DNA from 3 places in the Peribacillus sp. FSL E2-0218 genome. Region 1 is predicted to be linked to each of the others. Evidence: riboswitches for the same ligand, from Rfam matches in the RefSeq annotation. Region 1 holds a riboswitch; each other region holds the start of a gene.

What was found. A riboswitch is a leader RNA that binds a small molecule or an ion and turns the genes downstream of it on or off. The one in region 1 is predicted to bind S-adenosylmethionine.
Region 2: linked by a shared signal. The riboswitch ahead of MHI53_RS12635 (YezD family protein) and the one ahead of MHI53_RS19670 (methionine ABC transporter ATP-binding protein) in region 1 are both predicted to bind S-adenosylmethionine.
Region 3: linked by a shared signal. The riboswitch ahead of MHI53_RS13570 (bifunctional homocysteine S-methyltransferase/methylenetetrahydrofolate reductase) and the one ahead of MHI53_RS19670 (methionine ABC transporter ATP-binding protein) in region 1 are both predicted to bind S-adenosylmethionine.

What each region holds. Positions count from the first base shown of each region.
Region 1 covers NZ_CP150304.1:4,093,553-4,103,580, forward strand. Annotated here, with positions in the region: gene MHI53_RS19615 (cytochrome P450) at 1-234, opposite strand, end outside; gene MHI53_RS19620 (TetR/AcrR family transcriptional regulator) at 309-884, opposite strand; gene MHI53_RS19625 (hypothetical protein) at 1,228-1,398, opposite strand; gene MHI53_RS19630 (TIGR00730 family Rossman fold protein) at 1,558-2,139, shown strand; gene MHI53_RS19635 (NUDIX domain-containing protein) at 2,201-2,620, opposite strand; gene MHI53_RS19640 (dienelactone hydrolase family protein) at 2,811-3,173, shown strand; gene MHI53_RS19645 (Fur-regulated basic protein FbpA) at 3,258-3,449, opposite strand; gene MHI53_RS19650 (Fur-regulated basic protein FbpA) at 3,481-3,699, opposite strand; gene MHI53_RS19655 (M20 family metallopeptidase) at 3,910-5,115, opposite strand; gene MHI53_RS19660 (MetQ/NlpA family ABC transporter substrate-binding protein) at 5,193-6,065, opposite strand; gene MHI53_RS19665 (methionine ABC transporter permease) at 6,087-6,737, opposite strand; gene MHI53_RS19670 (methionine ABC transporter ATP-binding protein) at 6,751-7,773, opposite strand; SAM riboswitch class I at 7,931-8,042, opposite strand; gene MHI53_RS19675 (GNAT family N-acetyltransferase) at 8,174-8,641, opposite strand; gene MHI53_RS19680 (amidohydrolase family protein) at 9,116-10,028, opposite strand, start outside.
Region 2 covers NZ_CP150304.1:2,619,479-2,629,506, forward strand. Annotated here, with positions in the region: gene MHI53_RS12600 (sirohydrochlorin chelatase) at 1-502, opposite strand, end outside; gene cobA (uroporphyrinogen-III C-methyltransferase) at 502-1,278, opposite strand; gene MHI53_RS12610 (DUF3906 family protein) at 1,297-1,512, opposite strand; gene MHI53_RS12615 (nitrite/sulfite reductase) at 1,532-3,157, opposite strand; gene cysC (adenylyl-sulfate kinase) at 3,174-3,773, opposite strand; gene sat (sulfate adenylyltransferase) at 3,813-4,961, opposite strand; gene MHI53_RS12630 (phosphoadenylyl-sulfate reductase) at 4,991-5,695, opposite strand; gene MHI53_RS12635 (YezD family protein) at 5,881-6,024, opposite strand; SAM riboswitch class I at 6,174-6,283, opposite strand; gene ssuE (NADPH-dependent FMN reductase) at 6,518-7,054, opposite strand; gene pdxT (pyridoxal 5'-phosphate synthase glutaminase subunit PdxT) at 7,472-8,071, opposite strand; gene pdxS (pyridoxal 5'-phosphate synthase lyase subunit PdxS) at 8,073-8,960, opposite strand; gene MHI53_RS12655 (PLP-dependent aminotransferase family protein) at 9,092-10,028, shown strand, end outside.
Region 3 covers NZ_CP150304.1:2,834,047-2,844,074, reverse strand. Annotated here, with positions in the region: gene MHI53_RS13595 (NCS2 family permease) at 1-1,276, shown strand, start outside; gene dapF (diaminopimelate epimerase) at 1,462-2,448, shown strand; gene ligD (DNA ligase D) at 2,716-4,557, opposite strand; gene MHI53_RS13580 (Ku protein) at 4,710-5,549, shown strand; gene MHI53_RS13575 (MOSC domain-containing protein) at 5,952-6,605, shown strand; SAM riboswitch class I at 6,712-6,810, shown strand; gene MHI53_RS13570 (bifunctional homocysteine S-methyltransferase/methylenetetrahydrofolate reductase) at 6,914-8,761, shown strand; gene metH (methionine synthase) at 8,754-10,028, shown strand, end outside.

The DNA of each region.
Region 1 (10,028 bases):
TTGCAGTGCCGGACCAACCTTCTTATCAAACCTGGTTTCATCGCAAATTTCTTTAGCTAGTGCTGCACTTGATACGAATGTACCGATTCGGCCCGGATATTGAAATTGAAAAATCGGTCCAAGCTCCCGCGCCAGCTTCATATACGACTGAAGCGGTTTATCCTTATCGATGACAGGCAGGCTCCCTAAAGGGCCATATGTCTTTGGCTGTGGTATTTGAGTTGTTTTTGTCATGCTTAGCACCTCTATTTACTAATATTTCGGAATGAACGTTCATTCCGCTTAATGGCTGAAAAATCGAACCTATCTCAATTATGCAGGCGGACAGCATCCCAAAAGCTTTCTTCCACATCTGCCAAAAGTTTCGCTTCAGGTACCAACTCCCCGATACGGACAAGTCGCTGCAGTTCAAGAAATGCTCCATATATGATGGCGATCAAGGCGGAAGAGGGAAGCTGCTTGATTTCTTTTCGATCCTTACCTAAATCAAAGAAGTTTTTAAATAGATCCAAAAGACTTTGAAAACTAGAATGGCTTTCCTCATTTAAGAAATGGGCCCCGCTATGGATTTTTATAAAATAAAGCGCTTGGTCCTGCTCGTTTGTAAAATGGACCATTGACTTGAAAATGTGATGAAACTGATTACGAATGGAATCCTCATGTGGAAATCCGCTCTTGATTGTCTCCGTAAAAATATCCACATACCCTTGAAAAATCTTATTGCCCAACACTTCTTTATTTTCAAAGTAACGATAAATGGTACCCGCTCCGACCCCTGCCTTCGTGGCGATCATCGGGATCGTCGTCGCATCATATCCTCTTTCGGCGAATAGTTCCAATGCGCTGGACACGATGCTGTCTCGTTTATTTGCTGCAGTTATCATATTGAATCAGCCTTTCATCCAGAAAATGCGGAATGAACGTTCATTCCTATCCATGCTAGTGTATACCCAATAAAACCCAATCTCAATCGAGCGTAGTACCCAAAATTTGTGAATTACGCTCGATGGAATAAGGAAAAAAGACTTATTCTCTTTCTATAATGTTAGAAAAAATATATACATACACTTCTTTAGAACCAAAAAAGAAGAACTGATGGTCACAGCTCTTCTACTCCTTTGTTCACCTATTGAATGCCATCTAAGATTATAGCGTTCAGATCGTTTCTTTTTATGGGCACTCAACACTTCTTTCCAAAGGAAGATTGTATTCATTCTCAAATCACGCTCATGTTTCCCTGCACATCCCCCAATTCTCGGTTAGCTGCTGTTTGTTCACTTCAAACGAGCCATTAACTTCATTGGGTCTATCCCACCCCATCTTAAGGGAGCGAATGGCTCGAGCTCCCTCCCCGGTTTCTTCTGCCAAAAAGCCAATGCGAATGATGAAGATGCCCACTCCCGACCATCATCGGGCTTCATAATTTTCTTTTACCCCATGTTGAAATTCAGTGACGTTCCTATGCATCCACCTTTCATTAAATCATTCAAGTTTAACAAACCCCCTTGAATTTTGTATGATAAGAAAGGAAGATTACTAAATGGGAGATGTGATATTTTGAAAAGTCTAGCTGTATTTTGTGGATCGAGCAAAGGTGCATCTGCTGTCTATGTTGAAGAAGCTAAAAAACTGGGCAGGGAGCTGGCAAAACGTGAGATTACCCTTGTCTATGGGGGCTCAAGTGTCGGAATCATGGGGGCGGTTGCAGATTCCGTTCTGGAAGCAGGCGGTAATGTGATTGGCGTAATGCCCGATTTTCTAGAGAAAAAAGAAATCGCACATAAGAGCTTAACCGAGCTGATCGTCGTGGAATCCATGCATGAAAGAAAAGCGAAAATGGCCGAGCTTTCAGATGGGTTCCTGGCCTTGCCAGGCGGGCCAGGAACATTGGAAGAGTTTTTTGAGATATTCACTTGGGCTCAGCTTGGTCTTCATCAAAAACCTTGCGGACTCTTAAATATCAATCACTATTATGATCCTTTAGTCGCTTTATTCAATCATATGTCCGACGAACAGTTCCTGCATGAAAAGTTCCGTTCCATGGCGCTGGTAGATGTTGAACCAAGTGGACTTCTTGATCAATTCAATACATATGAGCCGCCAACCGTAAAAACGTTCATGACCGAAAATCAAACCTGATCATAAAGAACAAGCGGCCATGATCAAGGATGATCTTGGCCGCTTGTAATAAACGGATGGGTTAGGTGAATATCAGGTTTAAATAATCTCCATGTCCTTTAATAAGTTCCACTTCATGTTCGGATGAAATCCAGAAGAAATGAAAGGTCAGCCCCGCTTCATCTCCGCCGCCCTGTGGCTGATGGTCCCATTCATCAGGAACGTCCGATACACGGATTTGATAAAAAGATCTATGATGGATGGCGCCATCTGCGTTCTCCCACAAATCCTCGGCAATTAAATCCTCGACACGAATATTTTCCAGACCTGTTTCTTCTTTTATTTCCCTAATCACCGCTTGGTACGCATCTTCTTGAGACTTCACTGTACCCTTCGGTATCTGTATCCCCGCTTCAGCTATGGGATGTTGGAAAACCAATACCTGTGTCTCTCCCTTATTGATTCTTGTCACATACCCGTAGGCTTTTTTTATCGGCATCATGATCATCCTCCCGTCCTTAACTGGATAGATGGAAAATGGTTGTTGCTTCCTGAATCATTTATCATAATTTATATTCCTTTCTGTAAGACTTATTTCCTTTTTCTTGTGGCATGTCTTGATTCGCCCTATTCGAGTTTTTCAATAGGCATGATGTTTATGACGCATTGGCAAATCAGCGTTTCGCTGTCATTTGTCCGAATTCGAGGAACGAGAGCTAGTTTTTGGTTATTCTGAAAAAGAGGCAGCTTATCGACATTTTCGAGAGAAGGTTGGTATCACTGGGGCCCTGAATGAAATACTTATCCGCTACAAACACGTTTTCATCATTGGGTTCAGTGCAGGTGCGACTGTGGCCTGGATATGCAGTGAGGAAGAATGTGTCGATGGAATCGTTGGATTTTACGGTTCTCGGATCAGGAATTATAGCGAATTGGTGCCACAGTGCCCTGTACTGCTATTCTTTGCTCAAGAAGAGCGATCTTTTGATGTGGACGAATTGATTTCAATTTTAAAAGCTAAGCCTATCGATATACATACTTTCAGTGGAAGTTAGTGACTCCTATACTTCCAACTATGATGCCGAATCAGCCGATAAGGCATTTAGCATCATGAATGATTTTTTGCGGAACATGAAGTGTTAACGTTTTGCATGAATCCAGTTAATCGAACCCGAATCACTGTGGGGATGACAGTCCGATTGCACCCGTTTGTATTCCATTTCCAATTCATGTAAGGGTAGCTTCAAAAGCTGCTCTTCACTCTTGTAGAGGTGATGGATCCTAAGTTTATAAATTAATTCCCGTTGTCTTTCTTTCGCATCCTTCTTCATTTCACCCGCTCCTATTCTTTATTTGCTTGTTTCAGTGGATGGCCCAATGCTCGATCATACAGGGGGGATGATCCTCTGGATTGGCTTCAATCTGCTTCGTTTTCCTTAATTTCCTATATTCCTCCTCTAAATCGGTCAAGGTCCATTCAAATAGATGGATGTCGTTCTTTTTATAAATCCCTTCGTTAATCAACTTATTGATCAGAAAGTTCCGTTTCGTTTCGACTGCTTTGCGTAATCTCATCCCCATAATAAAACCCTCCCTTATTATGAACACCACTGCGTACTTCTCTTGACCTGACATAAAAAAAACCGGAGACATCTCTTTGTACGAAAGAAAAAGTCTCCGGTTATCCGGTCAATTAACCTATAATTCTTATTAGTTTACTAAGTATTATTGTCTCTTATGTTACAAACTCTCTGCTTCATAGTCAACAACTTTTTTCTTGTTTTCAAAATTTCATTCAGCCTTTTGCTTCGCTTCCTGAAATGCAGCCGTTACCTTATTTAACAGGTCTTTATCCGAAATCAATCGATACCCTGTAAGGGCAAGTGCCTTTGCACCAGTGAGGATGGCTTGGTCCCCTCTTGGGGATTTGGCGCAGTCGCGGAACTCATTCGTATGGGCAATCAGCTCATCCGGCCCGATTTTGATATAAGGATGGGCCGTCGGGACCACATGACTAACATTACCTGCATCCGTCGAACCGAAACCATTTTCTTTTCTTGGTGCCACCGCTTCTCCTAATTCAGTCAGTTCTTCCTTCAGCACCTCATCCAGAACCGGATTAATGATGAAATCGAGCACTTCATTCTGGAACCGTTCGACTTTGACGGTGCTTCCTGTGGCAAGTGCTGCACCTTTTGCAATATCACGGATTTTTCCGGATACTTCCTGGCATAATTTCCATGTTGTCGCCCTGATGTAGAACCTCGCGGAAGCATATTCCGGAATGATGTTAGGCGCTTCCCCGCCATTGGTGATGATTCCGTGAATCTTGACTTCGGATGGAAGCTGCTGGCGCAAAGCATTAATGCCATTGAACAACTGGATGACCCCATCGAGTGCATTCACGCCTTGTTCCGGTGCAGCCGCAGCGTGTGCCGCTTTTCCGTAAAAGTGAAAATCAAGAGGATCGACAGCCAAAAATGGACTTGTCACACCCGTTTTTCCGGCCGGATGGATAATAATCGCAGCATCGACCTCATCGAATAGGCCGTGCTTCACAAAGCTGCCCTTTGCGCTTCCATTGGGACCTCCCTCTTCGGCAGGCGTTCCAAACACGATCACCTGACCGCCTGTTTCCTCCAGCACTTGAGCGAGGGAAATGCCTGCCGCCGCACTCGTCGTCCCGATGATATTATGGCCGCAGGCATGACCTAACCCCGGCAGTGCATCATATTCGGCTAAAAAGGCAATCGTGGGTCCTTGCTTGGAAGAGGTTTTTTTGGCGATGAATCCTGTTTCGTGTCCAGCTATATCGCGGGTCACTTCAAAACCCGCCGCTTGAAGCAATTTCGTCAACGTATCCGAAGCGAAGAACTCTTGATTGCCAATTTCTGGTTTGGCATGGATCGCCTGACTCGTTTCCACATATAATTTGGAATGTTCATCGATGTGATCGGCAATGATTTGCTGAGGCGACTTCACTAATTCAATTCCCATATTGCTATCTCCCCTTTTCTGTTAATGAAAAAGCCGGACAGCTACCTATATTGCATCCGGCTCTTTCGATCTTTACATCATTTTTCATTAGCTGGTTTTGTCCAGGAATCTTGGTAATTCAATAATTCATCGACCGTCACATATGCCGGAATCGAGCTTCCTTTATACGTTTTTTTAATGAACGCTTCCACTTCTTTCGACTGATAAAGTTCGACTAATTTTTGCAGTTCAGGACGATCGGCATCTCCCTTTTTGACGGCAATGATATTGATATACGGTTTCGCCGTTTTACTTTCATGGAATAATGAATCTTTTAAGTTAAGTCCCGCTTCCACGGCAAAGTTACTATTGATGGTGGAAGCATCGGCATCATCCAGCAAACGTGGCGTACTTCCGGCAGCAACAGGTTTGATTTTCAAGTTTTTCGAATTATCCTTAATGATATTCGCTGATCCCGACCCATTGAATTCATCTTTCAATGTAATCAAGCCCGCTTCCTGTAAAAGGAGTAAGCCGCGGCCCCAATTCGTTGCTTCATTCGGAACGGCAATAGTGGCACCATCTGGAATATCTTTTATACTTTTATGTTTTTTCGAATAAAGGCCCATTGGCGCAATGACGGTAGACCCGATGGCCTCCAATTTCAAATTTTGATCTTGAATGAATTCATCGAAATAGGCGACCGTTTGGAATGAATTCGCATCGATTTCGCCCTCGCTCAAGGCAAGGTTTGGTTGGATATAATCATTAAACGTGACCAGCTCGATATTCAGGTTCTTCTTTTTGGCTAATTCGACAATGTACTCCCACGTTCTCGTATCCCCGCTGTTGACTCCGACTTTCACGGTTTTCACATCATCTGAACTGCCTGATGCCCCCTTCTCGTTTCCGCATGCTGCCGTCACGAGCGCAAATGCCAATACCATGATCGTTACTAAAATTTTCTTCATGTCTCCTACCTCCTGATATATTTATCTTCTTCTGATTTTTCTGGAAACGAAGTTCCCGGTGGATTGCAGTAATTGAACGATGATCACGAGCACTGCTACCGTGACGACCATCGTCATCGTATCGAATCTTTGATAACCGTAAGCCAAAGCTAGATCTCCGACCCCGCCAGCACCAACGGCCCCTGCCATCGCAGTAGCTCCGACAAGCCCGATTGTCGCTGTTGTGAAGGTTAGGATCAGCGAACTAAGTCCCTCAGGAATCAAAAAGCGATGGATGATCTGCCATGTTGTTGCCCCCATTGCCTGGGCTGCCTCGATGATTCCTTTGTCCACCTCCAACAGGGAGTTCTCGACGAGCCGGGCAATATAAGGAGCGGCGTAAAAAACAAGCGGAACAATCGCTGCATTCGAACCGATTCCAGTGCCTACGATCCATCTAGTAAAAGGAATGATTGCGACAAGTAAGATGATGAAAGGAACCGATCGCACAATATTTATGATTGGGTTCAATACATTAAAGATCCATTTATTATCCATGATGTGACCCTTCCTTGTTATGACGAGCAAGACGCCAAGCGGAAGCCCGATCAGCCCGGAAAAAATCAACGAGAGGGCTACCATATAAAGAGTGTCGCCGAAAGCGGTCGACAGCTGCTCTGCCGTTATTTCCATTCCCCAAAGTGTATTACCCATTTACCTGCACCTCCTGGACGAGAATCCCCTCATCTTTAATATATTGATAAGCCTTGGCTACCTCTTGCTTGTCACCCGTCACTTCGATGATCAAATTCCCAAACGGCGTTTCTTGAATTTCAGAAATATTGGCTGATAAAACACTTAAGTGAACATCATATTTCTTTGAGATCGTAGAAAGCAGCGGGGTGCCGGAAGTAGTCCCAATAAAATTAATTTTCCAAATAATCGGAATGTGCGTCCCTATCCTTTTTAGGAAACTTTGCGGAATCTCATCATGGATCACCGTTCTCACGAAGTTTTTGGCGATAGCCGTTTTGGGCTTGGCAAACACCTCGAACACGGAGCCTTGTTCAACCACGAAGCCTCCCTCCATCACTGCCACCTTATTGCAAATTTCCCTGATCACGGACATTTCATGGGTGATGAGCAGAATGGTGATATTGTATTCTTTATTGATTTTCTTCAAGAGCTGCAGCACGGCACTCGTTGTTTGCGGATCCAATGCGGATGTCGCTTCATCACATAAAAGGATCGATGGGTTGGTGGCCAATGCCCGTGCAATCCCAATCCGCTGCTTTTGACCGCCGGATAATTGTTCCGGATAGCTCTTTGCTTTACTCGATAAGCCGACGAACTCAAGCAGCTCGCTTACCCGCTCTTTGATCTCTTTACTTGGCGTGCCCGATAAAACCAGCGGTACAGCAATATTATCAAAAACGGTCTTCGAGTTTAGTAAGTTGAAATGCTGAAAGATCATCCCGATTTTCTTCTTTTCTGCCCGTAATTCCTTCGGGCTCAATGAAGTGAGCTCCTTCCCGCCGACGACTACCCTACCTTCTGAAGGATGTTCCAGCAGGTTGACTAGCCTGATCAACGTACTTTTCCCGGCCCCGCTATAACCGACTACACCGAATATATCCCCCTTCTCGACGGTCAAATCGATGCCTTTCAATGCTTCGACGGTCTGCTTCTTCGTTTCGTAAACCTTTTTAACATGTTGAAACTCAATCATCCTGTCTCCCCCCAGTTGTTCGTTTTTTCGATTTCATTATCAGAGAAGAGCTTTGCATGAATAAACAAAAGAGGCCTCCTCCGTCATCAGACAGAAGAGGCCTCTTTTAGAAATAAAAAAGAGTAAACTCTTAATTTAATTATCTAAGAAAAGCTCCTTCTTATCTTTCAAACTTTCGTCCGTTGGAATTAGCACAGTATTTTTACAAAAGTAAAAACCCGCTGCCGAGGTATCATAGGGCCAAGTCCCTCCACATCTCTTGATAAGAAATAACGTTATATTTAATTATGTCCTTCACTATATCTTCAAATCCAGCTAAAGTCAACCACCATTTTCATCATTCAAAAAATTTTGACAGGATAGTTTATTTATTATTTTTTTATTATATCAATATAATTTATTATAAAGATTTCCTCATTCTCCATACAAGATATTTTTCGTTTTCTTCCCTTAGCTTCACCATTCCTGACTTCGTATAGAACCGAACCGCGCGTTGATTATCCGGAGACACCCTTAACTGATATTCGGATACCCCGAACTTCCTGAAAAAGGTTTCTGCATAGCCGACCAATTCCTTGCCAAGCCCCTTACTCCGGTATTCGGGAATAAGATAAAACAGATTCACATAGCCAATTTCAGTACCTTCATATTCCCGAATTTGAAGCTCCATCTGTCCGATCGGCTCCTGATCCCGTTCAATGATCACCTGCCCATCCGGAAATTGGCGCACCCTTTCTTTAATTCTATTCAAATACGATCGCTCATCTCCAAAACCCTCTTCAGACCCAAAACTTACAACATACGAATCCTTCCTGAATGCAACGATTGTTTCCTTATCTTTATCGATATCTATGGTTCTAAATATCAACTTCATCACTCTCTTTCGTTTTGTTGGGATAATAATGACAGGTACTTGCACTCTTTATTGTTAAATAAGAGGACACTTTTCTCCAACTGCTGCAAATCTTCTCTAAAAGAATAAGCTTCTTTTTTCATTCCCTTCATCACTTTACATGTACATGAAGCATGCTGTAAAAATCATGTATACTACACATTAACAACATATTCCATTATAAAATGAATTAAATTGTCGATGCTAGCAAAGATTGTTTAACCAGTTCATCGTTTAACATTAGCTGGCTACTATTGCGGTCAATCGAATATTTCGTCCCAAACCCCATTTAATTCGTCCCACATTCGAATTTACCGACCAAACCCCCGTTTTTTCCGGCCTACATACGAATATTTCGTCCTACACCTCGATTAATTCGGCCGATCCGCCTTTGCATCATTCCATCCATAAAAAAAAGAAGCTGTACGTGCAGCTTCTTTTCATTGTTATTTATCGTGAAAGGGTTCCTTGCAGGCGATTGGCTTCGGCAATGACTTTTTCTTCGTCGATGGTGAGGGAGACGCGGTCTTTGACGACCATTTTGCCATCGATGTATACATCGCATACGTCGTTTCCGCGTGCGGCATAGAGCAAGTGTGAGTAAGCTTCGCTTAGCGGCTGCAGATGTTCTTTGTCGTGAGGGTAAATCGTGATGAAGTCCGCTTTTTTACCTGCTTCGAGTGATCCGGTGTGACTCATGCCGATTGCTTCGGCGCCCATTCTGGTGGCCATGGCCAGTGCGGTTTGGGCTGGGAATTTAGTGGCGTCCTTGTAGATGCCTTTTTGCAGCAAGGCTGCCGTCCTCATTTCCTCGAACATATCGAAGTTGTTATTGGAAGCTACGCCATCTGTTGCCACGCCCACTTTAATGCCTGCATCCAAGAGGCTGACAACATCGGCAATCCCCGATCCGAGCTTTAGGTTACTGATTGGATTGTGGGCAACACGGACGTCATGCTGTTTTAATATCGACCGTTCTTCATCATTGAGAACGACACCATGGGCCATCACGGTCGGCTGGTCGAACAGTCCTAGACGGCGAAGGTGTTCGACAGGACGGGATCCGTACCGCTTTTCGATGTCGAGGATTTCAAAGTCCGTTTCCGATACGTGAATGTGCACCATCAAGTCATTTTCCTTAGCGATCCGGGCACTCTCGGAAATGGCTTCAGGTGTACAGGCATACGGGCTATGCGGTGCGACCATGGTGGTCAGGCGGCCATCGGCAAAATTCTTATACGCTTTCGAGAACTGTTCAGCCCCGGTGAGGTTCGCTTTTTGGTCTTCTTCGGTACCCAAGCTGAAAATCGTGTAGGAGAAGGCTCCGCGCATGCCTGTTTCGCTTATCGTTTCCATGACAGCC
Region 2 (10,028 bases), 1.5 Mb from region 1:
CTGTCAGATAGCATTCCTGCACCTGGCTTTTTGGGAACCTGTTCCGAAGCAAGTCAGCCAGCTGTCCCAAATCCCGTTTTACGTCGGGGTCACTGCTGCCTCTTCCAACCAACAAAATGAAAGAATCCTTGGTAACCTCTTCATTCGTTTCTTCCAATCGTTCCACTAAGATGTCAACCATTCGGTCACTGACACCGATTGGCCTTCCATATTTCAAGGGTACAGCTGGATATCGACTTTTCATTTTGTCCAATACGACCGGAATATCATGTTTCGCATGTACAGCAGTCAGTAACAGGACGGGGATGGCAATGATACTTGTCGCTCCTAGTCGTATGCATCGTTCGTAAGCTTCTTCAATCGACGGGGCTTCCAATTCCAAAAAGCAATATTCCTGAATCGGGTTTGGATGTGATTTCATACAAACCTTTATAAAATCAATGGCCTGGACTGAAGCTTCTTTAACACGGCTTCCATGGCATATGTATAAAATTGCTTCCATTAATAAGCCTCATTCGCGAGCATATTTTCGGTTTGTTTTGTTTCAAACCATTTGATTTTTTCGCGTAAATGAACGACATCTCCGACTACGATCATGCATGGATTGGAGATTTGTTCGATTTGTGCGGTTTCCACAACCTTCGTTAATGTACTGATGGCCGTCTTTTGGTTTTTTAAAGTCCCCCAATGAATCAGAGCTACCGGAGTGTCCGGATTTTTCCCATACTCCAAGAGTTTCCCTTGAATATATGGCAAGTTCTTCACTCCCATATAAATGGCTAATGTATCAATGCCTTTCGCCAGGGATTCCCACTTAATATCGTCCTTTCCATCCTTTTTCCGATGTCCAGTAACTATTGCAAACGATGATGAATGGTCCCTATGCGTAACGGGAATGCCTGCATAGGCCGTCGCTGCGATTCCAGCCGTGATTCCGGGGACAATTTCAAAGCTTACGCCACTTTTGGCAAGAGCTTCCGCTTCCTCTCCGCCCCTTCCAAAGACAAAAGGATCGCCGCCTTTCAAACGGGTTACGACCTTTCCCCTTTTTGCATATTTAACCAAAAAACGATTGATCGTTTCTTGCTGCAACAAATGATAGTCCGGTAGCTTCCCGCAATTGATCAATTCCACGCCAGGTTTTGCATGATTCAATAACTCTTTGTTGACAAGTCGATCGTATAAAATGACATCAGCTTCCTGAATGCATTTCAATCCTTTTATCGTGATTAAATCTGGATCTCCGGGACCGGCTCCTACTAGATATACTTTTCCCATTTTGCTACCTGCCTTCCCTTAGAGAATCGTTTCGAACTTCGTTAAAATGAAACCAGCTCCATTAGTTAGTTGCTTTTTTTCGTATAAGGAGATGTCTTCCACATCGGGCATTTTCAGAAAATGCTTTTCCAGCTCAACATCAACAAACTGGAATGCTCTTTCATCCGAATCGGCGACAATGATGACGTGGATTGGAACTTCGTCGATAGTGACTTCAAAACGGTATAGATTCATAGATTGCTTACATCTCCCATTAAACGGCCACTTCAGCCAATATATCGTCAAGCTTGATTTGCAGCTCCGCTTTTCCTACCCTTTTCACAAAATCAAGGAAGGTTTCGGCTGGAAGCTTGGTTTGTTTGAAAAACAGGATGAGTTCTTTCAGCACATGGTAGAGTTGTTCAGCTTCCACTTTCCCTTTAAGCTTTTCATTGAATTTCCCGCCTTCTTGCAAGGTACCGCCTACGTATATTTCGAATGCTTCGACCATTTTTTTATCCTGGTTTTTCATCTTTATGCCCTGAAGGCCTATTTCAGCAATCGCCCGTTGCCCACAGTTATTCGGACAGCCTACCATATGCATCCTAACCGGTACATCAAGTGCCATTTCCCTATCCAGTCTTTCAGAAATGCTTCTCATCCTGTTTTTGGTTTCCACGAGAGCAAGGTTGCAATATTCAATGCCTGTACAAGAAACGGAATAGCCTATGAAATTTTTAGGTTGATACGGAAACCTTTCAAAGATGGATTCCCGTTTCAATTCCTCAAGTTTTTCCTCAGAGACATTGGGAATGATTAGATTCTGGGAATTACAGTAACGGATTTCACCATTCCCATAGTTTTTTGCCAGTTCGGCAAACTCGATCACTTCCGCTGGAGTTAGGCGACCAACCGGAATATTAACACCCACATAATGGAGTCCTTTTTGTTTTTGTTGATGGATCCCATAGAAGTACCCTGCATTCCAGCCCTTCACTGCACTTTCACCTTTTTTGGGAAGCGGTCCCGTGTATTCCAGCAATTTTTCGAGAAATTGCTCTGGACCCCAATCCGCAACGAGGAATTTCAAACGTGAGCGATGACGCTTTTCACGGTAGCCAAAGTCACGAAATATCGTCGTGATTGCCGCTGCTACTTCAACGGTTCTTTCAGGTAAAATAAATAAATCAAGCTCCTCAGCCAGCATCGGGACGGAGGATAATCCTCCGCCTACCTTCACATGAAAACCAACTTCGGTTTTCCCTTCCATTTCCTTGGTTGCAGGATTGAAAGAAAGGCAGTTAATTTCAGCATTCGAGGCATTGTGAATATTCGCACTAATTGACATTTTATATTTCCTTGGAAGATTCGAATAATCTTCATTCAGCCGGAAATATTCAAAAACATCATAAAGGACATCACGTGTATCAAAAAGTTCATCATGGTCGATTCCTGCCAATGCATTCCCGATGATATTTCGGGTAATATCACCACAAGCACCGGCCGTAGTCATTCCCACGCGCTCTAAACGGTTCAAGATATCCGGTACTTGCTCTATCGTCAACCAATGAAATTGGATGGCTTGACGAGTGGTGATATCATACACACCGCGGCCGTAATCTTCAGCAATGCCCGCTAATGCGATTTGTTGATCATATGTGACGATTCCTCCTGGAATAACGACACGCATCATCCAGTAGCCTGCTTCCTTGGGACGTTGCAGGTAAAGGCCGGCCCATTTGAACATATCCCATTCCTCTTTAGGAATCGATTCAAAACCATTTGCGGCATAATGGGCAATATCTTCAAAGATCTTCAACCCGTCTTTTTCCAATTTCCTGATTTCCGTTTTATTTTTAGCAATCAAAGGATTATCCGACCAAAATTTCTCGTACACCATTCGTTTTCCTCCTTGATTAAATCGCTCTCTTTGCTGTCAAAAAGCCGATTACTTGTTCAACGCACTCTTCTACACTGTACTGGTTGGATTCCAAGATGATTTCCGGCTGTACTGGCTCCTCGTATGGGGAGTCGATTCCGGTAAAGTCTTTGATGATTCCCTTACGCGCCTTGTCGTAAAGGCCTTTCGGATCACGCACTTCGCATTCTTCGATGGGACACTTTATGTATACTTCAATAAACTCCCCTTCTTCGAGTAAATCGCGGACTATCTGCCGGTCCGCCCGAAAAGGTGATATGAAGGCGGTCAATACGAACTGCCCGCTATCCACAAAAAGCTTGGATACTTCGCCGATCCGCCTGATATTCTCCGTCCGATCCTCTTCGGAGAACCCTAAATCTTTATTTAACCCATGACGGATATTATCGCCATCCAACACATAACTTCGAATATCCCGGTTATAAAGCTCCTTGGCGACTGCGTTTGCAATGGTTGATTTCCCTGATCCCGAAAGCCCCGTGAACCATAGGACTGTGCTTTCATGCCCGTTCTGCTTCCGGCGCAAATCCTTGGTCAGTGACGATTCATGCCATGTTACATTTGTGTTTTTATTCATTGTGCTCCCCCTCTTCCTTCAAACCTTCAAATTCACTACTTAGTTATAAACTTCATTCTTCTTTAGACCTTCGATCAACACCTCAATGACTTCCTTACGGCTAAAGGTGGCCGGAGGAATTTCACCGTTACGCAGCATCTCCCTTACCTTCGTTCCGGAAAGGATCACATGGTCTTCCTTGCGATGCGGGCAAGTTTTTGCCGATGCCATATTGCCGCAGGCTTTGCAATAAAAACTATGTTCAAAGAATAACAGTGTGATGCCTAGCTCATCCGCATTAAAATTACCGAAGATTTTTTGCGCATCATATGTGCCATAATAATCGCCAACCCCCGCATGATCACGCCCGACAATAAAATGAGTGCAGCCATAGTTTTTACGGACCATCGCATGGAAAATGGCTTCCCTCGGCCCTGCATATCGCATCGCAGCAGGGAAAACGGCAAGCGAGACTCGATCCTCAGGATAGTACTTTTCAAGCAGCACCTTATAGCTTTCCATCCTCACATCTGCCGGAATGTCATCGGATTTGGTGGCACCTACTAGCGGATTCAGGAATAAACCGTCAACGATCTCCAGAGCTGTCTTTTGGATGTATTCATGTGCACGATGAACAGGGTTCCTTGTCTGGAATCCGACAACCGTTTTCCAGCCCTTCGCTGCAAAATCTGCCCTTGTCTCGACAGGGTCCAAATAATGGGCATGGAATTGGGTACGCTCGATTCTTTTGACCAATTTTATTTCTCCGCCGGCATATACGTTTCCGCGGTCATATAAATTTTTCACACCTGGATGCTGCTCGTCATCCGTTTGATAGACCCATGTTGCTTCCAATTTTTTATCCGGAGTGAAGATATCGGAAACGGTAAGGACTCCATATGTTTCCCCCTCATGAGTCAGCTTGACTTCCTCGCCGATAGTAAGGGTCTTTGCCGCCGCTTCAGTTAAGGGCAGTGTAATCGGAATGCTCCAAACGTGGCCGCTGCTTAGCCTCATCGTCTTGACAACAGCATCATAATCTCTTTTCGAAAAGAATCCTTTTATCGGGCTGTATGCACCCGTACCGATCAACTCAAGATCGCTTAATGCGATGGCATCAATTTCGATCGAGTTTGTTATTTTACTAATATCATATGTTGGTTCCCAAAGATCAATTAATGTTCCTCCGTGAGGCAGACTGATTGTCATGCTAATTTCCCCCTATGGTTTCTATTTATTTAGGATAAATGCAAGCCGCATTCCGTTTTTTGAGCGCCTTGCCAGCGGCCTGAACGTAAATCATCCGCATTTATGGCCGGTGTTGTGCATGTTTTGCATCCGATACTCGGATACCCGTTATCATGCAGGATATTATACGGCAGTCCATTTTTGTGTGCGTACCGCCAAACGTCCTTCCATGTCCAATGAATCAGTGGACATATTTTTATCGACTGAAACTTATTATCCTTGTTGATATACTCGGTCATAGCCCTTGTTTCGGATTGCTCGCGCCGCAGTCCGGACAGCCAAGCCGTTGCCGTTGAAAGCACATCGGTAAGCGGAGTGATTTTACGGATATGGCAACACTTGTTAGAGTCGTTAAGCCATAGTTCATCTCCATATTCCGCAGCTTGTTCCTCAAGCGTCAAAGCAGGTTTCTTCATCTCGATTAAAAGATTCGGATATCTTTTTTTCACTTGATCGATCAATTGGTACGTTTCTTCAAAATGGACATCTGTATCGAGGAAAACGATTTTGGCCGAAGGATTGACCTTTGCCAGTAAATCTGTAAGCACAATGCCTTCTATCCCAAAGCTGCAAGCATAAATGAGCTTATTCCCGTATTCCTCATTAGCCCATTGCAGTACTTCTAAAGCCCCTTTAGTCTCACTACCTTCAGAAAAGACCGGTAAAAAATCGGGATTGAAATTTTCATAATTAATTAATGCAGCCAACTTTATAGCCCCCTCTAAAAACTTTCTTGCGAATCATTGGCCAGAGTAACAGGTAATCGGAGCCCACAGTAATTTGTTCAAGTTTAAGTGATTCTAGGAAAAAGAGACGAATCTAACCAATACTCTCTTTATATCAGTTAAACACGCCTCTAGTTTTTCTAGTCAGCAGCTGCTTATTTAATTCTCAGCTTTTCATTTCTTTCCATTTGAATGATTTTACCATCTTGGACAATAAGTGTGATGGATCCGTATTTCATTAAATGAAGCATTTCTTGGAGCCGTTCAAATATTTCCTCAAGCTGATTCTCTTTATCCAAAATAGTTCCCCCCTAAGAAAATCGACGAATTGTTATTTTCTTAAATTTATATAATTCCACACAGCCTTACATTGTTATGGTTTATTATAAGTTTTTTGAAAAAATAAAAATCTTTCCATCATGGAAAGATTTCAAGGTAAATAATCGTTACCTTATCTTCCAAAATGGTAAACCATTTTGTTGGATGTAGCACCTTGCATACATCATGCAGGTTGCTGGACTTCAAAGGGCCAATTCCCTCCGTCGCTCTGGATAAGTTTTATTATTTTAAATATTAACATATATTCAATCCATGTCAATGGAGTTTTCTTATAAAACAACTTGGATTAATTAAATGGTTGAATTGTCATTATTATACACACTACTCTCTTGTTATATTTATGTTCATGAATATGAAAATGGACCCATTTTTTAGAGTCCCTCCGGAGAACGGGTCCATTTTCATAATTTTTGCTATCCACGATTAAAATCAATTCGCAAAAACGGAAACAAATCACTCATTTCTTAATTGAATCGCTTCTACAAATTCTTGAACCTGGCCCTGAACGCGATCAACCAAGTTCAAATCTTGAATCGGGCTTTCTGGAGCCGTTTTGTCTATTTCCTTATCGACGAAATAAATGCCCTGCAATGGCTCGCCTTTCAAAATGGAAATTAACGGCTTAAGTGCGTAATCTATTGCCAATAGATGCCTGTGACTTCCGCCAATCATGATCGGAAGCACTGGCTTTCCCTTAAATGCGCTTTCCGGCAACAAATCAATCAATGCCTTCAATACCCCTGTGTAGGAGGCCTTATAAACAGGTGATCCAATGATGATCCCCCTAGCTTTTGAAATCTTTTCCGCAAGCTTTGAAATGTCCTCACTATTATATTTGCCTTGGAATAAATCATCTGCTGAAAAGTCGGTAATTGAATAATACGCTGTGGTATAACCTTCCTTCTCAACTAATGACTGAATATGTTTCAGTGAAATGTCCGTTCTGGATGGAATCGCAGGACTACCTGATAATATGACAATTTCGCTCATGTACATTTCCTCCTATTATATGATTTCAAATCAGCATTACCCATCATGGTTTTTTCTGCTCGCATTTTTATCGTAATAGTCTGAAAAATGGAAGTCAAATCCTAACCCTTGGCTAATTGTCGTTCTTTCCCTCTTTCTATCAAAACAGGTCTGCAGCTTCTTCATGGTCCCCCACACCAAAAGAATATCCATCTATCTATTAAAGGACTCCCGCATAACAACGCTCGTCCAAGTGAGACAACATGGATGACGAGGGCAGCAAGTGCCTGAAGTGAAAATCGACAATCCACCAAAATTGGGGGAAAAGTCATGCCATGATATTTATTACCGCTGCTTTTTTCCATAGTCATAAAAAAAACTGTAGACAAACTCTCTATGAAAATGAGTTTGTCTACAGTCTGAGCTCCCCTTTGCTTTTTAGCAGGTTTTCAGTTCCGCTTCCTTCAGGGATTCTTTTACCATATTAATGAAAATTTGCATATAACGATTATCACCCGTTAATTCGGGATGAAAAGCACTGACAAGGACCTGTTCCTGTCTTGCTGCCACCACTTTTTGATCATATTCAGCCAAAATCTCTACATCTGCCCCAACTCCATCAGCATATGGCGCACGGATGAAAACGGCTTTGAATGGTTCTTCCATTCCATTGATTGCTAGGTCCGCCTCGAAACTATCACGTTGACGTCCAAACCCGTTTCTCTTCACGGAAATATCCATCAATTCAAGATAAGGCTTTTCATCACCAGACAACCTATTGGCTGCCAAAACCATTCCCGCACAAGTGCCGAAGATTGGTTTCTTTTGTTCAAAGAAAGTTTTGATTGGTTCCAGAAAGCCATAGCGATCCATAAGCTTCCTCATCGTCGTGCTTTCCCCGCCAGGTATGATCAAGCCATCGATTTCGTTTAACTGTGACGGTTTTTTGACGATTATTGCTTGCGCACCGGCTGAATCGATTTGGTTCAAGTGTTCTTCAACTGCTCCCTGTAATCCTAAAACCCCGATCGTTATCATTTTACCAACCACGTTCCTGCATACGTTCTGCTGGAGCCAGTTTAGAAATGTCGATTCCTTTCATTGCACTGCCTAACTCTTTTGATAAGCGGCCTATTAATTCGTAATCAGTGAAATATGTAGTAGCTTGAACGATTGCCGATGCGAATTTTTCAGGAGTCTCTGATTTGAAAATGCCGGAACCTACGAATACGCCATCTGCTCCTAATTCCATCATCAATGCAGCATCTGCTGGTGTGGCGATTCCTCCAGCTGCAAAATTAACTACAGGCAATTTACCTGTCCGTTTGATTTCTCTTAAAATTTCAAACGGGGCACCTATATTTTTTGCTTCCGTCATTAATTCATCGTCACTCATGATGCTCACCTTACGGATTTGGGACTGGACCTTTCTCATATGGCGCACGGCTTCCACGATATTGCCAGTACCTGGCTCTCCTTTTGTACGAAGCATCGATGCTCCTTCGCCGATCCGACGGGCAGCTTCGCCTAAATCACGGCAGCCACAAACGAAAGGTACTGTGAAGTCACTTTTTAAAATGTGGTATTCTTCATCAGCAGGAGTAAGCACTTCACTCTCATCGATATAATCCACTCCCATGGATTCCAAGACCCTTGATTCGACAATATGACCAATCCTAGCCTTGGCCATGACCGGGATGGAAACGGCATTCATTACTTCCTCGACAATTCTTGGATCCGCCATTCTTGCAACTCCACCAGCTGCCCGAATATCGGAAGGTACGCGTTCCAATGCCATAACGGCCACGGCACCCGATGCTTCAGCGATTTTTGCTTGTTCCGCGTTGATGACGTCCATGATTACGCCACCCTTTTGCATTTGTGCCATTCCTCTTTTAACTGTTTCTGTTCCTAATAATTTTTCCATTTTGATTCCTCCTAATATTTGCATTTTTTAGATTTGTTATTTAGTATAAAAAATAGTTGACCGCATTGAAAGTGTCAGTTTTAAATATTTTAATGGGTTCAGCGATTTCAAATATATAAGGCGGGAACAAAATGAACATGCTAACGTGTGATTTAAAGCGATTTAGTGACGTACCATTGTATGAACAATTATATTCACATATTAAAAAAGAAATAATCGAGGGACGGCTACCTTTTGGTGCAAAATTGCCTTCCAAGCGGAAATTAGCAGAATTCCTCCAGATTAGTCAAAATACAGTGGAGACTGCTTATGAGCAGCTGACTGCTGAGGGATACGTGGAAGTCATCCCGAGAAAGGGATACTATATTCAAACATTCGAGGATTTAGAGTATACTCAGACTAAGCATGTTGCGCTGGAACCATTTACAGTCAAAGAAGGGGAAGTGCAGTATCATTTTCACCCAAGTCAAATTGATACGGAAAACTTTCCTTTTGAGAAATGGCGCAAATTCATGAAAAATAAAATAGATGTGTCACGTCAAGAGCTTTTGCTACTGGGCGATCCTCAAGGGGAATATGAATTACGTTGTGAAATAGCTCATTATTTGTATCATGCCCGGGGAGTTCAATGTGTTCCTGAACAAATCATCATCGGTGCCGGCATGGAAATTTTATTGCAGCAGCTCGTCCTGCTTTTCGCCAAAAATACCATTTACGGTGTGGAAGATCCAGGTTATCACTTAATCCATCGCATTTTACGCAGCTATCCAAATGAGGTGCATCCCTTAGAGATTGATGAAGAAGGGGTAAAGGTCAACCCGATTGAGGATTCCAGCATCGATGTTGTGTATGTCACCCCTTCGCATCACTTTCCCTATGGGACGATCCTTTCCGTCAACAGACGTACTCGTTTATTAAATTGGGCGCAAGGAGGAGAAGACCGCTATATTATCGAGGATGATTATGATAGTGAGTTTCGTTATAGTGGTAAAACGATTCCTTCTTTACAAAGTATGGATGCAGGCGAAAAAGTGATTTACTTGGGCTCTTTTTCAAAATCATTGATGC
Region 3 (10,028 bases), 1.3 Mb from region 1:
TTTCCATTTTTCTAGCCATGGAACGAATGGAAAACGAGAAATCCTTGCCGGAATGGTAGGGTATTTTACGATCGTATATATCCTCATCGTGAATTCCCTGATCTTATCGGAAGCGGGCATACCGATTAATGGTGCGGTCATTGCCACCATCCTTTTATCCGCCGTAAGCTGCATCATGATAGGAATTTGGGCGAATGTCCCGATCCTCCTCGTTCCAGGAATGGGCGTGAATGCACTATTTGCTTATACGATGGTCCAAGGAATGGGTTTATCCTGGCAATCAGCGCTTGGTGCTGTATTTATCTCTGGAGTTATTTTCGTGATCATTGCTTTTACTAAATACTCCAGGTTAATCAGTGATTCTATACCAAGTTCGCTGAAAGATGCCATATCAGTTGGCCTAGGCTTATTCTTGATGCTGATTGGTCTTGAAAAGGGCGGGATTATCACGGAAGGTTCAACCTCCATCATTGCACTGGGAGATTTAAGCAACCCAGCTGTATGTGCTACGGTGCTGACCTTTTTGCTGGCAATTACGCTTTTCATCAAGAATGTGCCTGGTAATTTCATGATCACCATCCTGGCAGGCAGTCTTATTGCCTACTTGTGCGGGACGATTCAATTATCTGATATCCATTTTTCAGGGATGGATACAGCTTCTTATAGCGATCTTTTCTTTTCATTATCGTTCATGGAAGCGGACCGGATTGAGTTTTGGATAAGTGTCTTTGCGATGACGATGGTTCTTGTTTTTGAAAATATCGGTCTCGTACACGGACATGTAGACAGTATCAATCGCCAGGATGCTTATAAAAAGTCGCTTAAGGCGACAAGTGTTTCCGTTCTGTTATCAGGTATTTTCGGTTCAAGTCCTACCGTTGCAACAGTTGAAACGGCAGCTGGAATTGCATCTGGAGGCAGGACCGGATTGACCTCGGTTGTAACAGGCTTGCTTTTCATCCTTTCATTGCTATTTATCCCAGTGATAAAAGTGATCCCGGATAGTGCCATTGCGCCGATCTTGATCATCATTGGCATTTTGATGCTAGGGAACATTAAAAGATTGGATTTCAGCGATCTTACCGAGAGTGTACCTGCAATCATGATCATTACGATCATTCCATTCACGTACAGTATTGCTGATGGAATGGCATTCGGTTTCATTCTCTATCCATTCTTGAAGCTTGTAACCGGAAAGGCGAGAGAAGTTTCAGCCCCGATGTATGTGAGTGCGGCCATGTTTATCGTCTATTTCATCATCGGTTTGATCGGTTAATACTTTTGGAAGAGCGGTTGGAAAGGAGGATTTCTCCTGTCGGCCGCTCTTCCTTGCATAGTACATAATATTGAGGGATCGGATGATTTTTTTACTTTTCGCGATGACACATCGATTGTGAAAATGCTATGATATAGAATATTTTAAAAAATGATAATGACATGCATATTTAAGGAAGTGACAGGATGATTATTGAAGGGCTAAAAAGCCATGGCTCAGGAAATGATTTCTTAATCATTGATGAATTGACCACGAACTTGACGTTTACTGAACAAGAAAGAGAAAACTTAGCGAAGGCACTTTGCAATAGGGGGAGACTTGGAGCAGACGGTATTTTGTTTGTGATGAAAAGTGAACAGGCTGATTGCCGGATGCGTGTCTTTAATGCCGATGGATCGGAAGCATCCATGTGCGGTAATGGACTTCGCTGTGTGGCAAGATATGCAAATGATGTGTTAGGACTCGACAAAATGATCGTCGAAACGATGAAAGCAAATTTACTCGTTGAAAAAACGGATGATATTTATCAGGGGATTCCAACGTTCAAGGTTGAAATTTCCCCCGTCAGTTTCAATGTTAAGGATTTGCCGCTCATCATTGAAAAAGAAACGCTGCAAAACGAACCATTGCCAGAGCTTCATTCTTCCCTTTTGTTTTCGGCATTGGCGGTTCCCAATCCGCATTTGATTACCCTTGTAGATAACGCCATTTTACAAAGCGACCTGCAAGAGGACCTTTCCGTCAAGGTCAATCAACCGAATGAGCTTTTCCCTGATGGCGTCAATGTCAGTTTTGTCAAAGAACTCGAACCAGGCAGCATTTACGTAAGGACCTTTGAACGTGGAGTAGGCTTCACCAATGCTTGTGGAACGGCGATGTCAGCATCTAGCCTAGTAACCTGCTTTGCTGGATTGAATGAATTGGAGCGCGAAATTTCCGTATACAATAACGGCGGAAAAGTTAAATGCGTCGTACACCATGATACAGAAAATCAAACCTATTCAATTGACCTAATCGGGAACGCAACCTATGAATTCAAAGTATCACTTGAAATAGACAAAAATCATCCCGACCAATTTGAAATACTCGAAAAAGACGAATTCGAAGAAGAAGCAAGCCTATATGCCAAACTGCAAGATGAAGTTCAAACCTACTTGCAAACTGCATTATAGACAAGAAAAAAAGGATGCGAATCAATGGATTCGCAACCTTTTTTTTGAAACGTAATCTTGAGCGAGTAGCTCTTTCAAGTGGCTCCAATAATGCCCAAACTGGCAAGTAAAGCACCCAAACTGGCGAATAAAGCACCGAAATTCACGAGTAAAGCACCCAAACTCGCAAGAAACCGCTCCCAATCGTGAGAAACCGTCTGCAAATGAAGAGAGAATGCCGTAAACTTACGGGAAAACGCCCCAATTTTACAATTATAAGCGCCAATGCTAGTCTTTCTTTTGCTTGAGAAAGGCCAATACATCCTGGAAGGCAGTGCCATTATCGACATGGCGATATTCCCTGAAAGCACAGCCGTCCCTTTTGATACGGGTCGGGACGGTTAGGATGGTAAAGTTTTTTAGCTGGAGGTCTTCGTCCACTTCTTCCCAAAACAAAGGTGTAGCTACGCCTGCAAAACCATTCCCTCGTGGCGAATATGGCACTATGATGGTTTTTCCTTCACTGTGCTGGATAAAGTCCAAGTAAAGTCGATTATGCCGGTTCACTTTCAATCTTTCCATCGTAAAATCATTGGGGTGGGAACTTGTAAGGTAATGGCCGAGAAAATCGGTGAATATGCGTGTCTCTTGGTAAGTGAATTGGTCTTCGGGCAGCGGGATGTGTACCTGAAGCCCTTTGTTGCCGGACGTTTTAACAAAAGCTTCCATTCTTAATGAGTCCATCACCTTTTTTATTTCTTGTGCTGCCTTTATTGCTAGTGAAAAGTATTCGATCGAAGGAGGATCCAAGTCCAAGACGATTTCATCAGGTTTTGTTTTCCCCGCTTTTTGAAACGGGGCATGGAATTCCAAAGCCAGTTGGTTACCAAACCAAAGTAGCGTTTCAACATCGTTGCATAGCATATATTCAATATCTTCGTCCTTGAACGTTTTAATGAAGCCCGGCGCATAGTCAGGCTTGTTTTTCTGGAAAAATCTCTCTTGATCGAGCGTGCCATGAGGATACCTGATCGTAGTCAATAGTTTTTCCTTTAAGAAAGGTAGGAAGAAAGCGGAAACTTCACGCAAGTATTGGAGGTATTCCACTTTAATCACGTCTTTGCCAGCCGTTGTCCATAATGGCTTATCACGGGAGGTTATTTGAACGGTTTCTGGAAAGGTATACTGGCTTATTACGAATTTCTCCCATGTGCATTCTTTTGGATCCAAGTTCAGAAGCCATTGGGAAAATTGGGGCTCGCGCAATTCATTTTCTTCATAAACATGCAAGCATTGAACTTCGATGCATATCGAAGGTTGGATATAAAAAAATTGGGCGTCCTCTCCAGAGGCATTTCGCTTGATTAAATCATGCAGGATCCCTTTATTTTGGGCACTCAGACCATTTTTGACGCTGCCAATTTTCATTACTTTTCCATCCTTGTATACCCCGAGGGAAACGTATCCATTTTCTTTATGCAATGCCGTGATGAAACAGGAAATGTCCTTCCAATTCTTCACTTTAATCCAGGCGGTGGTTCGCTTCCCTTCTTGCCAGGTTCCCCGTATTTCCTTTGCAACCATTCCCTCGCCATCCAAAAGGATTACTTCATTCATCGCGACATTCAAAGAATTGAAGCTCTTAATTATTTGTACTAAAGCTTTATCTGCTGGGTCAGGAGGACTAGGGAGGCCAAGTTCTTTTCCCATCTTCACCATCCATTCCCTGCGCTCTTCCATGGATTGATTTCTGATGTCCTTGCCCTTTATGCGCAGCAGATCGAACGCTATATAACGGCATGGGGAAAAATGAGCATTTTCAGAAATCAATAATGGGTTACGCAGGCGGCCACGCCATTGGATTTGAAAAAAGTCTGCTTTGGCTTGATTCGTCAGCCAGACCAATTCTCCATCCAACTGCAACGGTAGATACGCTTCAAGTTCCATTTCTTTTATGAATGTAACGATTTCCGGGAATAACGTGGATAATTCCTTCTCGTTTCGACTCTTGATGCTTATCGTATCGGAGTCAATCGTTAAGATGGCCCTAAAGCCGTCATATTTGACTTCATAACGCCAATCGTTAGAGACGGGCGCTTCCGGGTAATAAGTGGGCAGCATCGGTTTCATTTTGAAAAACACCTTCCGCAAATAAATGATTAACATTATTTTGCCAAAAAAACAACGGGTTAGAGTTGGCAAATTTTTTTTCGGTTTTTTTTTTACAAAGGGGAATAATAACTGTGTTCTCAAAATTAAAAATAAGTTATGAGGTGACCCATATGCATACAATGTGGAAGGGGAGCATATCATTCGGTTTGGTGAACATTCCGATTAAACTTCATGCGGCTACGGAAGATAAGGATATATCTTTACGGACACTGCACAAGGAATGTCATTCACCAATCAAATATGAAAAAGTGTGTCCGGTTTGCCAGAAAGAAGTGGGTAAAGATGATATTGTCCGCGCTTTCGAATATACAAAAGGAAAGTTTGTCGTTTTGGAGGACAATGAACTGGAACAGCTAAAAAAACAGAATGAAGAAAAAGCAGTGGAAATCGTGGATTTCGTGAAAATAGAAGAAATAGATCCGATCTATTTTAACCGCAGTTATTATATGTCCCCCAATGATGGGGGGATTAAGGCTTATTCCCTTCTAAGACAGGCACTTAAGGAATCCAATAAGGTGGGGATCGCCAAAATCATCATTCGCTCAAAAGAGCAAATGGCAGTCATTCGGGTCGTTGATAATACCCTTGTGATGGAGACGATTCATTATCCGGATGAAGTCCGCTCCGCAGCCGATGTTCCGAACATCCCTGCAAATGATGCGATCGTAAAAAAAGAAATTGATACGGCCGTGCTTTTAATCGATCAATTAACGTCGACTTTTGAACCAACCAAATACACGGATGATTATCGCACCGCTTTACTCGAACTGATTGAATCAAAGAAAACGGGACAGAAGACGATTGCAGCCAAAACGTCGGAACCGGCAGCAAACAATGTAACCGATTTAATGGAGGCGTTGCAAGCTTCCATTGACCGGACGAAGCATGAAGAACCGGAGAAAAGAACCACCCGTAAGAAGGCGGCAACGAAAAAAAAGAAACAAGCATAATACTAAAAAGCCAAGCGGAGTAGGAGTGCGTCGCTTGGCTTTTTATTTGGGTTTTCGTTTAAGTGGAGATCGATGCAGGGCAAAAAAAAAATCGCTCCCTTAAGAGCGACAATGAGGAATTCAATCGTGAAATCAACATATAGGCGAACCGTTGTAGTTTTCGACTATATATTGTGTTCATATTCTATCATATTTAATTCTGAAATAGCAACAAAATTACGATAACTTACTGATGATTTTTTCTGGAATTCCATGATATTTCAACCAATTGAAAGCATGGGAACCGTTTTCGGTTTTTAAGTTTGGGATATTCTCCTATTCGGCTATAGAATCAAATGGATTTTTAGTATAATTTATTCATATAAGGATGGTATATACTAAATGAGGATAGGGAGACGAAGAATGGAAAACAAGAAAATAGTTTCACTTCAAGTCAGTAAGCCCAAACAAGAAACATTTGCGAATGTCAACATTTTTTCTGCCATGAATAAACAAGCAGTGGACACCGTGACTGTAACGAAATCTGGCCTAATGGGTGATGGGGTAGGCAATGAAAAGTTTCATGGAGGCCCTGATCGAGTCGTATGTTTTTATCCCTATGAACACTACGCATTATGGAATGAGAAGTTCAATAAAAGGCTTGATATTCCCGCGTTTGGTGAAAATGTAACCGTTGCAGGGATGACAGAGGATGCTACCTATATTGGTGATATTTATCAAATAGGCGATGCGATCGTCCAAATTAACCAGGGAAGGATCCCATGTTCGACGATTTCCCATTTTAACCGTGAGGCCGGGCTTTCGAAAATAGTTATGAAAACGGGTTTCACTGGTTATTTTGCAAGAGTGATCAAAGAGGGGACCATAAAGAAACAAGATGAAATTTTGTTACTCGAACGCCAGCAGGAAAAAATCACGGTTCAATTCGCAACTGAGGTGATCCTTCATGGACGGGACGGGGAGGAAGGAGCGAGTGCATTACTTGCTGTGGATTCACTCGCGGACGACTGGAAACAAAGGGCCGTAAAGCGCATTCAGGCTGGCAGGACTGAATGAATTGTAGGGAAAATGAAAAAATGCGCGGTAAGGTATTGAAATTAACAGATTATTAAGGTAAATTAAATATAAATAAATTTTAAAATTTTATGAAAATTATATATCGATCTTATCGAGAGAGGTGGAGGGACTGGCCCGACGAAACCTCAGCAACCAGCTTAGGCAAAGGTGCTAAATCCAGCAAGCGGAGCTTGATAGATGAGGAGAATGTTCCAAGAAACCTTCTTCTTTGAGAAGGTTTTTTTTCTTTTCTCTCATACGCTTAGAATATGACAAAAACAGAATTGTTTTTGAGAGAGGGTGTAATAATGAATTTTCGTAAAGAATTGAAAGAAAGAATGCTGGTTGGAGAAGGGGCGATGGGGACTTTATTATACTCCTATGGCATCGATCAATGTTATGAGGAATTAAACTGTACCAATCCAGGTCAAATAGAATCGATCCATCGTGCCTATTTGGAGGCAGGTGCCGACATCCTACAATCGAACACGTATGGTGCCAACTTCAACAAGTTGAAGCGACATGGACTAGAAGATGAGGTAAGCAAGATCAATCGTCAGGGAGTCATCCTTGCCAAAAAAGCGGCAAAAGGCAAGGCCTATGTCTTCGGTACGATCGGGGCCCAGCGGAGTATAAGAAAATCGGATTTAAGCATGGAGGAAATAAAGCGAGGCTTTCGTGAACAACTTTACAGCCTGCTGATGGAAAGCCCGGATGGGATTCTCCTGGAAACCTTTTATGACCTCGAAGAACTGGAAACCGTGCTGGAAATCGTAAAAAAAGAAACGGAACTGCCAATCATCGCAAATGTTTCAATGCATGAATTGGGCAATCTCCAAAATGGGATCCATTTGAATGAAGCCTTTCAAAAACTCGAGCAATTGGGAGCCGATGTCGTCGGCGTGAATTGCCGACTTGGTCCGCACCATATGATTCGTGCCTTGGAAGAAGTGAGCCTGCCAAAGCATGCTTCGATTGCCATCTATCCAAATGCCAGTCTCCCGGATTATGTGGACGGCAGGCTCGTCTATAAGGCAGTGCCTGAATATTTCAGTTCGAGTGCCCTGGACTTACGTAAGCAGGGTGCCACGATCATAGGCGGATGCTGCGGTACGACTCCTCTGCATATTCAAGCTGTGAAGAATGCAGTTGGAAGCCTGGTTCCCGTGAAAGAAAAATTAACGAAACCCCGTGAAATAGAAATAATGGAGATCAGTGATAGAGAAGGAGAACTTCCTCTATATGAAAAGGCCAAAACAGAAAGGACGATCCTTGTTGAACTCGATCCACCGAAGAAGCTGGGAATAGAAACTTTCATGGTCGGGGCGAAGGCTTTGAAAAGTGCAGGGGTCGATTCGATTACATTAGCGGATAATTCACTTGCTTCCCCGAGGATATCGAATGAAGCGTTGGCAAATCTACTGAAAGATCAATTGAATGTGAAACCAATGGTACATATAACATGTCGTGACCGTAATTTAATCGGCCTGCAATCCCATTTAATGGGCCTGCAGACGGTAGGCTTGAATGAGATATTGATCATTACCGGCGATCCATCCAAGATCGGGGACTTCCCTGGAGCCACTTCGGTTTATGATTTATCCTCCTTTGACTTGATAAGCATGGTCAAACAATTTAATGAAGGCCTTTCCTATTCGGGTCAAAGCTTGGGCCAACGGGCAAATTTCAAAATTGCCGCCGCATTTAATCCCAATGTGAAGTACTTGGATAAAGCGGTGCAGCGTATGGAAAAGAAAATTGCCTGTGGTGCTCATTCCTTTTTGACACAGCCCATTTATTCAGTCCAACAGATGGAAGAAGTTCATGAAGCGACCAAACATTTGGAAACGCCGATTTTTATCGGTATCATGCCCTTGACAAGCACGCGGAATGCCGAATTCATCCACAACGAAATCCCAGGCATCAAATTGCCTGACAATGTCAGGAGAGCGATGGCATTAGCCGGGGATGATCCTGTAAAGGCAAGGATAGAAGGCGTGAGCATTGCAAGGGAGCTAGTGGACGCAGCAAGGGATAAATTCAAGGGAATCTATTTAATCACCCCATTCCTTCGTTATGAAATGACAGCCGAACTTACCAAATATATAAGGAAAGCCGATAGTAAACAAACATCAGAGGTGGCAGTGCATGAATAAAAAAGCGATACAAGAACAGTTGGATTCCAAAATTCTCCTGCTTGATGGAGCGATGGGAACCATGCTTCAGGCAGAGAATTTGACGGCAGCGGATTTCGGAGGCGAGCAGTTCGAGGGATGCAATGAATATTTATCGCTGACGCAGCCGGAACTCATCCAATCCATCCACGAAACTTATTTGGCAGCAGGTGCAGATATCATCGAGACAAATACTTTTGGTGCGACAAGCATCGTTCTTGATGAATACCAAATAAGCACGATTGCATACAAACTTAATAAAATTTCCGCAGAGCTTGCCGTCAACGCTTGTGAAAAGTATTCAAAGGGTAGCTGGCCAAGATATGTAGCAGGCTCGATGGGGCCCACGACAAAAACCCTATCGGTTACAGGAGGAACGACTTTCGATGTTTTAACCGACTCTTACGAAGAGCAGGCACTCGGCCTCTTGGACGGCGGTGTCGACCTTTTATTGGTGGAAACGTGTCAGGACATGCTTAATGTCAAGGCGGCCTTTTCTGGAATAAAAGCCGCCTTCGCCAAAATCGGAAAAGAAGTCCCGGTGATGATATCCGGTACGATCGAACCGATGGGCACTACACTTGCCGGCCAGTCGATAGAAGCTTTCTATTTATCGGTCGAACATATGAAACCTATTGCTGTCGGCTTGAATTGTGCGACAGGACCGGAGTTCATGATCGATCATATCCGGACGCTTGCAGAGATTTCAAATAGTGCCATCAGCTGTTACCCGAATGCCGGCCTTCCGGATGAGGAGGGACATTATCATGAGTCACCGGTTTCCCTTGCGGAGAAAATGAAGCAATTTGCCGAAAAAGGCTGGGTCAATATCATCGGAGGGTGCTGCGGTACGACACCTGAGCACATAAGGGAGCTTTCCAAGGCGCTCTCCGGCCTGCAGCCCCGCGTAAAGGCTGAATCTGCTCATGGCCACGCCGTATCAGGCATAGAGCCGCTCATTTACGATGAGTCAATGCGTCCTTTATTCGTAGGAGAGAGAACGAATGTAATCGGATCAAGAAAATTCAAGGAGCTGATCCGTGGAAAACATTACGAGCCAGCAGCCGAAATAGCACGAGCCCAGGTGAAAAAAGGTGCACATGTCATTGATATTTGTCTCGCAGACCCGGATGGCGATGAGCTCGGCGATATGAAGGAGTTCGTGGAAGAGGTCGTCAAAAAGGTGAAGGTGCCCTTGGTCATCGATACGACGGATGAAGCCGTCCTTGAGCAAGCATTAAAACATTCA